DNA from 2 places in the Pseudarthrobacter sp. GQ63 genome. Region 2 is predicted to be linked to the other one. Evidence: riboswitches for the same ligand, from Rfam matches in the RefSeq annotation. Region 2 holds a riboswitch; the other holds the start of a gene.
What was found. A riboswitch is a leader RNA that binds a small molecule or an ion and turns the genes downstream of it on or off. The one in region 2 is predicted to bind thiamine pyrophosphate.
Positions count from the first base shown of each region.

Region 1: it holds a riboswitch for thiamine pyrophosphate, as region 2 does, so the genes downstream of both, AC6CHP_RS02485 (FAD-dependent oxidoreductase) here and AC6CHP_RS07510 (ECF transporter S component) in region 2, are expected to answer to the same signal.

Region 1 covers NZ_JCAXEF010000001.1:501,627-508,753, reverse strand. The annotation lists gene moeB (molybdopterin-synthase adenylyltransferase MoeB) at 1-943, opposite strand, end outside; gene AC6CHP_RS02515 (TetR/AcrR family transcriptional regulator) at 1,027-1,692, shown strand; gene AC6CHP_RS02510 (DUF3107 domain-containing protein) at 1,741-1,965, shown strand; gene AC6CHP_RS02505 (hypothetical protein) at 2,003-2,305, shown strand; gene AC6CHP_RS02500 (4a-hydroxytetrahydrobiopterin dehydratase) at 2,467-2,805, opposite strand; gene AC6CHP_RS02495 (thiazole synthase) at 2,848-3,660, opposite strand; gene thiS (sulfur carrier protein ThiS) at 3,666-3,902, opposite strand; gene AC6CHP_RS02485 (FAD-dependent oxidoreductase) at 3,899-5,254, opposite strand; TPP riboswitch at 5,250-5,367, opposite strand; gene thiE (thiamine phosphate synthase) at 5,395-6,144, shown strand; gene AC6CHP_RS02475 (RNB domain-containing ribonuclease) at 6,221-7,127, shown strand, end outside.
Region 2 covers NZ_JCAXEF010000003.1:56,115-63,241, forward strand. The annotation lists gene AC6CHP_RS07490 (iron-containing redox enzyme family protein) at 1-846, opposite strand, end outside; gene AC6CHP_RS07495 (DUF4383 domain-containing protein) at 914-1,429, opposite strand; gene AC6CHP_RS07500 (hypothetical protein) at 1,529-1,738, opposite strand; gene AC6CHP_RS07505 (heme-degrading domain-containing protein) at 1,868-2,410, opposite strand; TPP riboswitch at 2,484-2,623, shown strand; gene AC6CHP_RS07510 (ECF transporter S component) at 2,688-3,311, shown strand; gene AC6CHP_RS07515 (ABC transporter ATP-binding protein) at 3,311-4,864, shown strand; gene AC6CHP_RS07520 (energy-coupling factor transporter transmembrane component T family protein) at 4,861-5,661, shown strand; gene AC6CHP_RS07525 (glycoside hydrolase family 25 domain-containing protein) at 5,675-6,463, opposite strand; gene AC6CHP_RS07530 (UDP-N-acetylglucosamine 1-carboxyvinyltransferase) at 6,747-7,127, shown strand, end outside.

The DNA.
Region 1 (7,127 bases), on a different contig from region 2:
CCACCAGGTCAAAGTCCTTGAGGCCTGCCTTCCGCGAGGCCAGCATGGTGGCGAGCTGCGCGGCCGTGACGGAATGTTCGGTGTCCGCCTGTTCTGCCGGCGCAATCCCGCAAAAGGCCTCATAGTCCGTCAGCTCCGTGATCGGCTCCGCCGCCGGGTCCTTGGATACGCGGATCTCCCGCCAGCTACCGCCCAGCGCATCAAACAGCGCTACCCGCCCCAGCAGGGAACGGCCGACGCCGGTAATCAGCTTGACCGCTTCAGTCACCATCAGCGACCCCACGGCCGCGCACAGCATGCCGAACACACCGCCCTCGCCGCAGGAGGGCACAGAGCCCGCGGGGGGCGCCTCAGGGTAGAGGTCCCTGTAGGTGGGCCCGTACTTTTCCCAGAACACGCTGACCTGTCCGTCAAAACGGAAGATGGAGCCCCAGACGTAGGGCTTGCCCAGGATGGCGGCAGCGTCATTTACCAGGTAGCGGGTGGCGAAATTGTCAGCACCGTCGAGGATGAGGTCGTAGCCCGCGAACAGTTCCAGTGCGTTGGTGGCATCAAGGCGGACATGGTGCAGCCGGACGTCCACCTGGGGGTTCAACGCGGCGATGGCATCGCGTGCCGACTCGATCTTGGGGCGGCCAACGTCTGCCACCCCATGAATGACCTGGCGCTGCAGGTTGCTGAGGTCAACGTCGTCGTCGTCGATGATTCCCAGCGTGCCCACGCCGGCGGCGGCAAGGTACAACAGCGCAGGGGACCCGAGCCCGCCGGCACCGATCACCAGCACCTTTGCGTTCTTGAGCCGCCGCTGCCCGAGGGCGCCAATCTCGGGGATGATGAGATGCCTCGAGTAGCGTTCCACCTCTGCGGCGGTGAGGTCGGCTGCCGGTTCCACCAGCGGATCCAGGGACACAGATGAAACATTTGCGCTGATTGTCGAAGCCATACTTCAATGTATGCCCCGGGATACCGCCCGGTCATATTACCCCGCAGTAAAGTGGAGGTAACTGCAACGAAAGAAGGACAACCGTGGTCCATGAAGCACGGGCTAACCGCCCGCCGGCCGCCGAACCGCAAGCTCCCTCGCGTCCTGCAGGCCAACGGTCAGCCAGGCTTCCCCGGGACGAGCGGCGCGCGCAGCTCCTCATGGCAGCCCAGGAAGTCTTCGTGGCCAACGGTTACCACGGTGCAGCTATGGATGAAATCGCCGAGACGGCCCACGTCAGCAAGCCGGTGCTCTACCAGCACTTTCCCTCAAAAAGGGAGCTGTACCTGGCCCTGCTGGAGAGCCACCTGGCGTCCCTGACGGACCTTATGCTGGGGGCCCTGAACTCCACCACGGACAATGACGAGCGCGTGCAGGCCGTCATGCGGGCCTACTTCCAGTTCATCGCCAACGATGACCAGGCGCACCGGCTGGTGTTTGAGTCGGACTTGGTCAATGACCCGGACGTCAGCGCACGGCTGGAAACCTTCAACAGGACGTTTGCCGACGCCATCGCGCGCGTCATCGCCGAGGACACCAAGCTCCCCCATCTGGAGGCGCAGCTCCTGGGCCGGGGACTCGCTGGAATGGCGCAGGTCAGTGCCCGCTACTGGCTTGAAACGGACGGCAACCTGGACCTCGATGTTGCCAGCGACCTCATCTACCGTTTAGCTTGGCGCGGAATCTCTCGCTTCCCCAAAGAGTCCTAGACTACAAATAAGACATAACCAACGAACGTGAATGGCTGGGAGGCCCCTGTGGAAATTAAGATCGGCGTTCAGAATATCGGCCGCGAAATTGTCCTGGAATCAAACGAGGATGCGGATTCGGTAGCCAAGATCGTGGAGGCTGCCATCACCAAGGGCAGCGAACTCCGCCTGAAGGATGACAAGGGACGCCTGATCATTGTTCCCGGAAACGCCCTGGGCTACGTGGAGATCGGAGCCGAAGAGGCACGGCGCGTAGGTTTCGGCCAGTTCTAGGGCCTGCCGACGAACCACCCGTAGCCCAAGGAGGACCATGCTTTCGCTGACCATTGTTGTACTGGCGGCCGCCGCCGCAGGCTTTATTGTCTGGGCAAACGACAAGCGGCATGCCAAGTACGGGGCTGGCGTGCCCGCCGGGGTTTCCGTGGCCGTGGCAGCCCTGGCATGGATCATCCTGATGGCCGCCGGATTCGGATACCTGCCGGGACGCACCTGGATCCCCTGGGTCCTGCCGATCGTGCTCGGAGCCGCGTCCGCAACGGCGGCCGCCATCTACCTGGGCCGTTCACGTGCGCGCCAGGATACAGAACGGCTCACGGCAATCCTTCGGGCCTGAGGCCTGCCGGGCACCTCGTGCAGCGCACTTCAAGCCCACCGGCAGTGGCCGCTATCCCCTTGGGGGTGGCGGCCACCGCCGGTTAAGGACACAGGGGCTGGTGGCGCGGACGCTCAGCGACCCGACTGTTCTGCTGGGGGCAACCAACGCTGCGCAGCCAGCTAATGCCCCTGCACGTACTTTGCCGGCTCTGCCTTGGCGCCCGCCGCTGCCGCTGCTTCACTTGCTCCTGCGGCTGCGGCGAGGTCCCGGCCGGTCACCTGTCCCCCGGCGTCGTGGGACGTGTAACGGATAAAGACGCGGTTGTAACGCCAGTCGAGGTCCGGATGGTGGTTCTGTTCCTCGGCCAGGCGTCCGACGGCGGCAATCAGCTCAAGTGCGGCAGCCGCCGTCGGCATCTTGAAGACAGTGACCAGCCCGCCGTTGCCGGCCCGCCAGTCAGGCAGTTCAGCCAGGGCTTCGTCGATCCGTTCCGGGGGAAGTGCATCTTTGCCGGCCACTGCTGCTCCTGGGATCAGGGCGCCGGCCGGCAGAAGGCGGGCCTACAGGAACTCGGCCCGGCCCTCCATTGCCGACGACGCCAGCGCATGTTCACGGCGGGGTATGCGACCAGCCGCTTTCGCCAGCCTACCGGCGATGACGGCGTGCTTGAAGGCCTCCCCCATCAGGGCAGGGTTCTGCGCCCGGGTCACCGCCGTGGCCAGGAGCACGGCGTCGCAGCCCAGTTCCATGGCGAGGGCTGCGTCGGAGGCCGTGCCGATGCCCGCGTCAAGCACCACCGGTACCGAGGCCCGGGACACGATGAGCTCGATGTTGTGCGGATTGAGGATGCCCAGGCCGGTGCCGATGGGCGAGCCAAGCGGCATCACAGCGGTGGCTCCGAGGTTCTCCAGCCGCAGGGCCAGCACGGGGTCGTCATTGGTGTACGCGAAGACCTTGAATCCCCTGTTGACCAGCTGCTCTGTGGCGTCCACGAGCTCCACGGCGTCCGGCAGGAGGGTGTGTTCGTCGGCGATGACCTCAAGCTTCACCCAGTCGGTTTCCAGGGCCTCCCGTGCCAGTTCAGCGGTCAGCACAGCATCACGTGCAGTAAAACACCCCGCGGTGTTGGGCAGGACCCGGATGCCGTGGTCCACCAGCAGCTGGAACAGCGAACCCGCCTCATCCGGCGAATAGCGGCGCATGGCCACGGTGGTCAGTGAGGTGCCGGAGGCCAGGAGTGCGGCGCCCAGGCCGTCCAGGCTGGGCGCGCCGCCGGTGCCCATGATGAGCCGGGATGCCAGTGGGACGCCGTCGATCACCAGGGGGTCCTGGACGCCGGAGAGCTGGCTGTTGGTGATGGTGGTTCCGGTCATGGTGGTCAGCCTCCCTGTACTGCCGTGACAAGTTCGACGTCGTCGCCCTCGGCGAGCGCCGTGGCGGACCACAGGCTCCGGGGCACCACCTGGGCGTTGCGGGCTACGGCCACACCCAGCTTCCGCCCGTCCGTGGCCCGGCCGTCCGCGGCCAGTGGACGGCCGGTGACCTCGCTGACGAGCGCGGTGATGGAAGCGTCGTTGGCCACGGTGTGGCCGGTTCCGTTCAGGGTGATATTCATGCTGTCTCCTGGGTGTTGGGTGGGGTTGCAGCCGCTTCAACCAGGTGGGAGGGAGCAGCGGGAAACCGGCCGGGGTTGAACGGGGCCCACCGGGGGTCCTCGATGCCGTCCATGAGTTCGCGGCAGATTGCGGCCGCAGCCGGGGTGAGCAGGATGCCGTGCCGGAAGAATCCGGTGGCAATGATGAGCCCTTGCACGTGGCGTGACCCTTGGGCGCCGGGCATTTCAGACGCCGTCTGCCGGTCCTCAGGTCCTCCGGGCAGCGGCACCCTTCCGAGCAGCGGGGCGTTGTCCGGTGTGCCGGGCCGGGCGCGGGCCGTGCACTCGAGCAGCTCCAGCTCAGCGACCGCGGGCACCAGCACCTGGGCATCGCGGAGAAGCTGGTATACGCCTCCTGCCGATACCGCCCCGGCGCTGGAGCCCGCCCCCCTGCCCAACGCGTCCTCACGCTGGGTTGCCCCGATCACCACTGTTCCGTCCTGCCGCGGAACGATATATACGGGGACACCGCGCACGAGTCCGCGGATGGTGGAGGTCACCAGGGGCCTGAGGTGCGCCGGTACCGCAAGTCGAAGGATGTCCCCATGGACCGGCCGCAGCGGCAGGTGCAGGCTCACTGGCAGTCCGGTGAGTCCCGGGGCGTGCAGTCCGTTGGCCACCACCGTCTCCCCGGCCAGCACGGTACCCCCGCCCTCCAGGGCTACCCCGGCTACGGCCCCGTCCTGCCAGAGCAGGCCGGCTGCCTTGTCCGGCACGGCGAATCCCTCTGCGGCGCGGGCAACGCCGCTTACGGTCGCGCGGGCACCCCCCGCCAGGGCCCGGCGGAGGCAGGCCACCAGCAGCCGGGGGTCCACCTGGTGGTCCCCCGGCGTATCCAGCGCACAGGCAATGCCCGGACTCAAGAGGGGCTCGCGGCGCCGGGCCTCGCGGATGGTGAGCGGTTCAACCGTGAGGCCGTTGGCCTGCTGGACGGCACGCAGGTCCAGCAGCGCCCGCCTGTCCGCGGCATCGGCACCCACGGCGAGGGTCGGCGTCGTAAGATATCCGGGATCCGAGTCCGCGGCCGCAGCGAGGTCCGCAGCGAAACCGGGCCAGCGGGCGGAGGCTTCGAGCATGAGTTCCAGGAGGTCCTCCTCCTGGTAGTGCAGTTCGCTCACCGGCGCAAGCATCCCTGCGGCCGCCCAGCTGGCTCCGGAGCCGGGGGCGTCGTCGATCACCACCACCGAACGGCCCGACCGCCTCGCCTCCCAGGCGATGCCGTGGCCGATGGCTCCTCCGCCGATCACCGCAACGTCGGTTGTGATTGTGGAGCCGGAAGACGGGGGGCCGCTTACGGCATGCACGTCAGGCATCGGTAGTCTCCTTCCCTACGCCGGTATTAACCGGATCAGGTCAAGCGGTCGGCTCTGACGCCCTCTCAGCCCGGCGCTTTGTGACAGCTGCCGCGGCTCCCGCAGTACGAGCCCAGTGTAAAGGAATTAGGCTGGCTCCCATGAATGTGTCCCACCCCCCTGCCGCCGCTTCCCGTCCGTCCGGAACAGACGCCTTTATCAACGCGGAGGGCAGCGCCGGTTTGCACAGTGCGCGCCTTTACCTCTGCACGGACGCGCGCCGCAGCAGGGGCGACTTCGAACAGTTCGTGGATGCCGCATTCGCTGGCGGCGTGGACATCATCCAGCTCCGGGACAAGTCCATCGAAGCCGCCGAGGAGCTGGAACTTTTAGCGATCCTAAAGGAGGCGGCGGTCCGCCACGGCAGGCTATGGGCAGTCAACGACCGCGCCGACATTGCCGTGCTGTCAGGAGCGCCGGTGTTCCACATCGGGCAGAAAGACCTTCCCCTCAAGGCAGCCCGGACGCTGCTGAACGGGAACGCCGCCATCGGCCTGTCCAGCCACAGCCCTGAACAGGTGGATGCCGCCCTGGCCGCGGCCGCCGGCCCGGCGGCGCTCGACTACTTCTGCGTAGGCCCGCTGTGGGCAACACCCACCAAGCCCGGCCGCGCCGCCGTCGGCCTGGACCTGGTGACGTATGCGGCCGCCGCTTCAGCGGCGCAGGGGCAGGGACAGTCCGACGGCGGCGTGCCCTGGTTCGCGATCGGCGGGATAGACCACGGCAACGTGGAACAGGTGGTGGAAGCCGGGGCCAGCAGGATCGTGGTGGTCCGGGCCATTACGGAAGCCGACGATCCGGCAGCCGCAGCCGCATCGCTGCTCGACGCGCTGGACGCCGCCCGCCCGTGACGCGGCGCCGGATCTGCGGCGCATCCCGCGGGCGGTTCCCTGCACTATTCGCGGAATTCGGGCTACGCTGATTTTCGTGTCACATCATCGGCTGGCCCCCAGTGTCCACGAGCACACCAACGCCCTCGAGGCTGCACTCAGCGCCCTGCGGACGGAGCTTGAGCTGCCGGGCGACTACCCGGAAGATGCCGTGGAGGACGCCGAGGCCGCGGTGTCGGCACTGCAGCTGCCGTCCCATGACCTGACGGGCATCGACTTCATCACCATCGATCCGGCGTCGTCCACGGACCTTGACCAGGCGCTCCACATTGAACGGGACGGCAGCAGCTACCGCGTGCTCTACGCCATCGCCGACGTGCCCTCATTCGTGGCTCCCGGCGGTCCCCTGGATGCCGAGACGCGGCGCCGCGGCCAGACTTTCTACACCCCGGACGGCCGCATTCCGCTGCACCCGGAGGTCATCAGCGAGGGCGCCGGAAGCCTCCTGCCGGGGCAGGACTGTTCCGCGTTCGTGTGGGACTTCCGCCTTGATGCCCGCGCCGAGGTCACAACCGTGACGGTCAGGCGGGCTCGGATGCGCAGCCGCGCCAAGCTCAGCTACAAGGGTGCCCAGGCGGAACTGGACGGCGGCAGCCCTTCAGACGTCCTGGTCCTCCTCAAAGAGGTGGGGCTCAAGCGCGTGGAGCTGGAGCGTGCCAGGGAGGGTGCCAGCCTGAACATGCCGGACCAGGAGATTGTCCAGCTTCCCGACGGCGGCTACCGGATTGCCGCGGCCCCGCAGCTTCCGGTGGAGGACTGGAACGCCCAGATCTCGCTCATGACGGGAATGGCGGCGGCGCAGCTCATGCTGGCCGGCAAAGTGGGCATCCTCCGCACCATGCCCTCACCGGACGAGCGTTCCCTGCACCATTTCCGGCTCCAGACGGAGGCACTTGGGAAGCCCTGGGACGGTGAGGTCAGCTACGGCGAATACCTCCGCAGCC
Region 2 (7,127 bases):
GTCGAAGTAGTGGGTGACGTCCGTATCGAATCCATGCCGTCGGAAGCCCCTGCCGTACAGGCGGTTGGGCTGGGAGGACGTCATCTCATAGATGGCCAGATGCCCCGTGATGGCTCCCCGCAACCGGCGGTTCAGGCCGAACAGGGACATCAGGTTCACAGCAGCGAGGGAGACCGCGGGGACGGCGTCCACGTATGCCCCGTACCGGTCCTCCATTCCCAGGCCCCGCATGGTGCGGGCAAAAAGGGCGCTGTGCATCCGCTCGGGCCGTCCACCGCCGTACTCGTCCGCCTGGATTTCCACCAGTGCCGCTTTCGGCCTGCCGGAGAGCCGCGGGATGGCGAAGGTGTGCGGGTCGGCTTCCTTCAGCTGGTAGATGGACTTGTGGATCAGGAATTCCTTGAGCTGGCCCAGGCTGGCCTTCCGGGCCACATACCGGGAGAGGCTGGGGCCGGTGTCGCGTGCAGCCAGGCCGAACAGGATGTCTGCCACTGCGTCGCTGGTGACACCGGGTCCGGCGGGAAGGTCCAGGTCACCGGCGGCGGCCGCGGCAGCCTCCCGGAGCGCGGCTTCGAACGGTTTTTCCAGCAGCTGGCGCACCCGGATCAGTTCCGGGGCCCACTCCCACTCGTCACCTACGCCCTCAAGGCCCGAGTAGTGGAGCTCGTAGAGGCAGAAGAGCGTCAGCTGGAGGTCGTCGTCGCCTATGATGTCCAGGGTCTCGGGAAGATTGCCGGCCACCGTCCGGTGCAGGGCCTCAAGGGCGCCCCCGTCCGTGCCCGGCAGCTCCGCGAGGACGCTGAATAATGCGGTGCTGACGGGACCCCGTGCTGCTGGGATTTTCATGGTGCTCCTTCAGGTCTGGCGTGTGCCGGGTTCCGTGCCCCCTGCACTGGGGGCCGGAAGATGGTGGTCAGCGGCCGCGGGTGCCGGGCGCTGGAGACGAGGCGGTGCTGGAGCTGCCGGCGCCGGAGCCGTCTCCGGCAGCGGCCGGGTCTGGTCCACGGGCGAGCATGATGGCCAGGGCAATCATGGCCAGGCCAAGAACCAGGTGGAGCCAGTTGTCGGCATCGTTTGCGGGGAGGAAGTTCGCCGGGGTGGTGTCACCGACCAGGAGGCCGTACAGCCAGAGGACCAGGTAGATGACACCGCCGTAGATGAGGAAGTTCCGTGCCTGCGGGTGCGAGCGCGACATGAGGACGCCGGTAAGTCCAAAGAGCAGGTGCACGGCGTTGTGGAGAACGGACACCTGGAAGATCCCGAGCAGCAGCGCTCCTGAGCCGTGCCCGGCCAGGTGGAGCGCGTCATAGTGTGAGGTGACGCCGGGAATGAATCCCAGGATGCCGGCCAGGCAGAACACGGCGCCCGTTGCGAGCGCAGCCTTCTGCAGGCCTGTTCGGGCGCCTGCCCGGCGGATGCTGGCTGCCATGTGCTGTACTCCTCAAACCCTGGAGACAACATAGTAAGCATGATTACTAAATAATTGCTAAGCAGGCTTTGTATTCCGCCGGTGTTTGGGCGCCGGTCACTAGCCTTCCGGGCCGGCCCATGAGTAGGGGTTTGTGTATGGACCTCCGCGGCGGCCGTGGTCGTAGCCTTGCTGCCAGGACTTCCCGACGGCGGACACCAGTTCCGCCAGCAGGGAATAGTAGGGGTGGTCCGGGCCGATGAAAATCATCTCGTCCCAGGCTTTGTCCAGCGCCGCCCGGACCTGGTTCTCGGTTGCTGGACCGGTCACGACGCCCTCCTGGATTGATCACCCGCCACTGCGCTCGAATGTACTCCCGGCCTTGCAGGGGTGTCCATGCCAGGAAAAACCTGTCATCCCTGGCCGGCAGGGCGCCGCGCGGTGCAGGCTTTCAGGGCGTCACTCCGCGCCAGCCGACCGGAGGATGTCGCGGAGTGCCTCGACCACCAGGTCATGGTCCTGCACCTGCGGCAATCCGGACACGGTGACGGTTGCTACGGCGCCCACCCCGGTGACGTACACGGGGAAGGAGCCGCCGTGCGCGGCGTAGAGGGCCTGGTCGAACCAGGCGTTGTCTTCAATACGTCCGCCGCCGCGCCGGGCGCGCAGCCCCACCAGCAGGGAAGGAACCTCGTACCGGGCGGCGGTCCGCTTCTTGGCCCGGATCCAGTGCCCGTTGTCCGGCGTTGCCCCCGGCAGGGCCACGTGGAAGAGGACCTGCTCACCCTTGGTGATGTCGATGGCGATGGGGAGCCCGCGCTCCTTGCCCAGCTCCACCAGGAGCAGTCCCAGGTTCAGGGAGTCGTCCAGGGAGAAGCCGGGAAATTGGAGCTCCCGGATCTCCGCCTCGATCCGGGCGATCAAGGCTTCAAGGGATCCCTCCGGCTGGGCATCGCGGGAATCCGGATCGTACTCGGTCACATCTGGTGGATTCGCAGTCATGGCCCACAATCTACCCCTCCCTGCGGTAAACTGGACCACGCCCAACAGGGCGGATATTTCACCAAACAGAATCATTCAACGACAGGGGAGCGCCGCCGTCGGCATCACTGGCCATGCCAGGGACCGCAGGTGGGCGCTGAGAGTGCGGACAGCCGCAGACCCTCGAACCTGATCCGGTTAGTACCGGCGCAAGGGAGTCGAGTTCTCGAAGTGCGCGCAGCGGCAGCAGTGCCGGTAGCCGCGTCCACTTTCCCCTCCTGTTCCTCAGGAGGATCACATGGCAACAACAGCAGTCAAGAAGCCCGCCGGCAAGTCCTGGCGCGTCGTGGACATCGTGGTGGCGGCCCTTATTGCCGTTGCCGGCGGCGTCATTTTCTGGGCCTGGTCCCAGGGGGCGGCCGCAGTCTCGGGACCCATGAACGCCGTCTACCCGCCCCTGACCGGCCTCATCGCCGGCGGCTGGATGATCCCGGCCGTCCTGGGCATGCTCATCATCCGCAAGCCAGGCGCCGCGCTCTTCTGCGAGACGGTGGCCGCCACAGGTGAACTGTTCATGGGCTCCCAGTACGGGGCGTCCGTTCTGTTCTCAGGATTCGTCCAGGGCCTGGGTGCCGAGATCATCTTCGCCATCTTCGTGTACCGGAAGTTCAACCTGCCCGTGGCACTGCTTGCCGGCGCCGCCGCCGGCCTTTTCTGCGGCCTGAACGACTCCTTCGCGCCGTGGGGCTGGAACATCGCCTACGCCGCCGGCGACAAGCTGGCCTACATCATCTTCACCGCCATCTCCGGCGCCATCATCGCCGGAGCCCTGTCCTGGATGGCCACCCGCGGCCTGGCCAGGACAGGGGTCCTGAGCTCCTTTGCATCACGCAAGGCGGCAACGGAGCCCGTCTTCTCCTGATGGGCGCCCCTTCGCGGCACGAGGCATCCGTCGCGGTGCGTCCGGCTGCCGTCACAGCCCGCGGCTGGGGCTGGCGCCATGCGGGGCGCGCCAAGCCGGCCGTCCGTGGCCTCGACCTGGAGATCCGCCCGGGGGAGCGCGTGCTCCTCCTGGGGCCATCCGGCGCGGGCAAGTCCACGCTCCTGCATGCCCTGGCAGGGGTACTGGGGGACATAGACGACGGCGGCGACGCCAGCGAGTCCGACGAGACGGGTTCGCTGCTGGTTGACGGTGCCGTGCCCCGCGAGCAGCGCGGCCGGGCCGGACTGATGCAGCAGGACCCGGAGACGCAGGTTGTCCTCTCCCGCGTTGGCGACGACGTCGCCTTCGGCGCCGAGAACCTCGCCGTGCCCCGCGAAGCCATCTGGGCCCGCGTGCACGAGGCGCTGGACGACGTCGGACTTTCCCACCTGCCGCTGGACCACCCGACGTCGGCCCTGTCCGGCGGGCAAAAACAGCGCTTGGCGCTGGCAGGAATCCTCGCCATGCGGCCTGGCCTGATTCTGCTCGACGAGCCCACGGCGAACCTGGACCCTGCCGGTGTGCTGGAAGTCCGCGACGCCGTGGGCCGCTGCCTGGACAAAACCGGTGCCACGCTGGTTGTGGTGGAGCACCGGGTGTCCGTGTGGAAGGACCTGGTGGACCGAATCGTGGTGCTGCAGCCGGGCAGCGCCACTGATGATGCCGTGCTGCTTGACGGTCCTCCGGACCGGGTGCTCGCGGACGCGCGGACCATGCTGGCGGCGGCCGGTGTGTGGGTGCCCGGGTATGTTCCTGAGACGCGTGCAAGGTCGGGCAACCCGGCTGCCGGCTCCGGCGGCCTCCTGCTGGCGGCCGAACACCTTGCGGTTTCCCGGGAACGTCCGCGCCGCAGCGGCTTTCGGAAGGTGCCCCCAGCGCCCGTCCAGCACGATATTTCCGCGCAGGTCCGGGCAGGGCAGGCGCTGGCCATCACAGGCCCCAACGGCGCGGGCAAGTCAACGTTTGCGCTGACCCTTGCAGGACTCCTGGAGCCCGTGGCTGGAAAGGTGTCCGCCACCCTGGACCTCAGCCGTGGCGCCGGGATAGACCCTTATAAGTGGAAAGCCGAGCAGCTCATCGAGCGGATTGGCACCGTGTTCCAGGAGCCAGAGCACCAGTTCGTCACCGGGAAGGTGCTGGACGAACTCCTGTTCGGTCCGCGGCACCTGGGGCACGGTGAGGAACGCGTGGACGAGCTGCTGGAGCGGTTGCGGCTGACCCACCTCGTGGACGCGAACCCCTTTACGCTGTCCGGCGGCGAGAAGCGGCGCCTCTCCGTGGCCACGGTCCTGGCGGCACATCCCCGCGTGCTCGTGCTGGACGAGCCGACGTTCGGCCAGGACGCCAACACCTGGGCGGAGCTGGCCTCGTTCCTGTCCGAGCTCCTGGATGGCGGCACCGCCGTGGTGTCCGTGACGCACGACGCCGAGTTCACCGCCGCGCTGGGTGGAACCGAGCTGCGGATGGCTGCCGGGGAACCGGTGGCGCCATGAGGCAGGAACTGAACCTGCGGGACAACCAGGCCCTGCTGACCCGCGCCAATCCCCTGAGCAAGTTCGCCGCCGTCTTCCTCATCACGGCAGTGCTGGCGCTTTCGATCGACTGGGTTTCCGCGTCGGTGGCGCTGGCCTTCGAATTCCTGCTGTTCCCGCTCGCAGGCCTGACGCTGACGCTGCTGTGGCAACGCGGCTGGCCGCTGATCCTCGCAGCGGCCGTGGGGGGGTGGAGTACCTCAATCCTGGCTCCGGACAGCGGAAGGACGCTGATCGACGTCGGCATCTGGACCATGAGCGAAGGCTCGCTGGAACTGGGGATCGGCTTCATGCTGCGCGGGCTGGCCATCGCCCTTCCGGCGGTGCTGCTCATGAGCTGCACCGACCCCACGGACCTGGCCGATGCCCTGGCACAGAAGGCCCGCCTGCCGCACCGCTTTGTGCTGGGGACCCTTGCCGCCATGAGGCTGGTGGGCCTGATGGCGGAAGAGTGGCAGACCATCGGCATGGCGCGCAGGGCCCGGGGCGTGGGTTCGCGCGGCAACGCCGTGCAGCGGTTGAAAGCGACGCTGGGGCAGAGCTTCGGGCTCCTGGTGCAGGCAATCCGCCGGGCGTCACGGCTGGCAGTGACCATGGAAGCGCGCGGTTTCGGCGGCGGACGCCGGACGTGGGCGCGCGAATCCACCTTCAGCACGCTCGATGCCTGGGTGCTTGCCGGGGGCGTCGTGATGGCGGGAACAGCGGTGGTTGCAGCAGTGTCCCTGGGGACATGGAACATGGTGTGGCTGGGAAGCTGATACCTGGGCCGGCCTAGGGGCAGGCATAGTTGTAGTCGAAACCCTTGGACACGAACTGGGCCAGCACCACCCTGCCGCCGCCCGTCAGCGGCTCCTGTGAACAGGAGCTCGCCGCCCCGGAGGCGTTGAGGGACCCGGCCAGCCAGCTGGGAAGCGAATAAAGGTTGCTCGAGCTGCTGACTCTTCCGACAATCCGGTCCCACTGCTGGCCGGTAGAGTAGATCCCCACCTCGGCTCCGATGCTGTGGAAGAAATCAGTCATGCCTTCGAGGACGGTCCGGTTGGCATCCTTGTCGGTGCGGGACCAGCTGTTCTCCGTCTCAACGTCCAGCCACCAGAAGTACGAGGAGGGGTTGCTGATCCCGCGGAAGTACGCGTCGTCGTACGCCTTGGCGAAGCCGTACATATAAGCGCAGGCCTTGCCGTAGTCCCCGGCCCTGCAGGGGCCGTAAGGGTTGTGGACTTCCCTGCCGGGCGGGTACTCGTCGTTTTCCGGCCACCAGGAGCCCGCGGCGCCAGGATTGGCGGTGTTGACGTACAGGGAGACTGTGGGCTGGCCGGGATGGCCGGCGGAATCTTCCGCCCACCTGAGCTGCTCGGACAGGCAGGGATTCGTGGTGTTGGCCAGGCCATTGTTGACGCCCACAATGGCAAACGCCTGTTCCGAGGGAAATTCTCCGTTGCACTGCGGCCACGAGATGTCGTTACCCAGAAATGACTGCTGCCCCTCCCCGGGTGAGGGAACGGCGTAGGCGGGGGCGCCGGTGACCAGGAGCAGCGCGGCAAGAAGCAGGCCGAACATTCCCGGCGCGGCCCGTGGGTTTCCGGCGGGCAGTACCCGGTGTGACTGCGCCCTGCCCCGCTTTGTGGTGCTTGGCGGCGCCTCGCTGGCTGGTGTGCGGCGCATGCTGCCTCCGTTGCCGCTGGACGAAGAGGTCCTCATCCAGTGTCCCGCCGTTGGCACGAAGAGGTCAAGGTGCCTCGATTACCGGCTATATCGCATGGGATGGGTAACGAATCGTTATATCGGCCCGCCAGGGAGGTCGGCCACTGTCGAATAGCTCATCTGTGATATAAATTTGACTATGACGCAGGAAACCGCCGAACACGTTGCCGCCATGTTGAGGGACGCCCGCAGTGAGAAGGGCTGGACCCAGGGCCAGCTGGCTTCCGAGCTGGGTACGAGCCAAAGCGCCGTTGCCCGGATGGAGCAGGGCAAGCAAAACCTGAGCCTCAGAATGATCCAGCGCCTTGAAGCGATCTTTGGCAGGAGCATCGTGAACGTGGGCAAGCCGCAGATGACGCACCTGCGGGTTGAGGGCGGACACACCCTTTCGGGTTCTGTGGACGTCAACAGCAGCAAGAACGCCGGAGTGGCACTGCTCTGTGCCAGCCTGATCAACCGGGGGACTACTATCCTTCGCCGCCTGGCGCGCATCGAAGAGGTAAACCGGATTGTTGAGGTC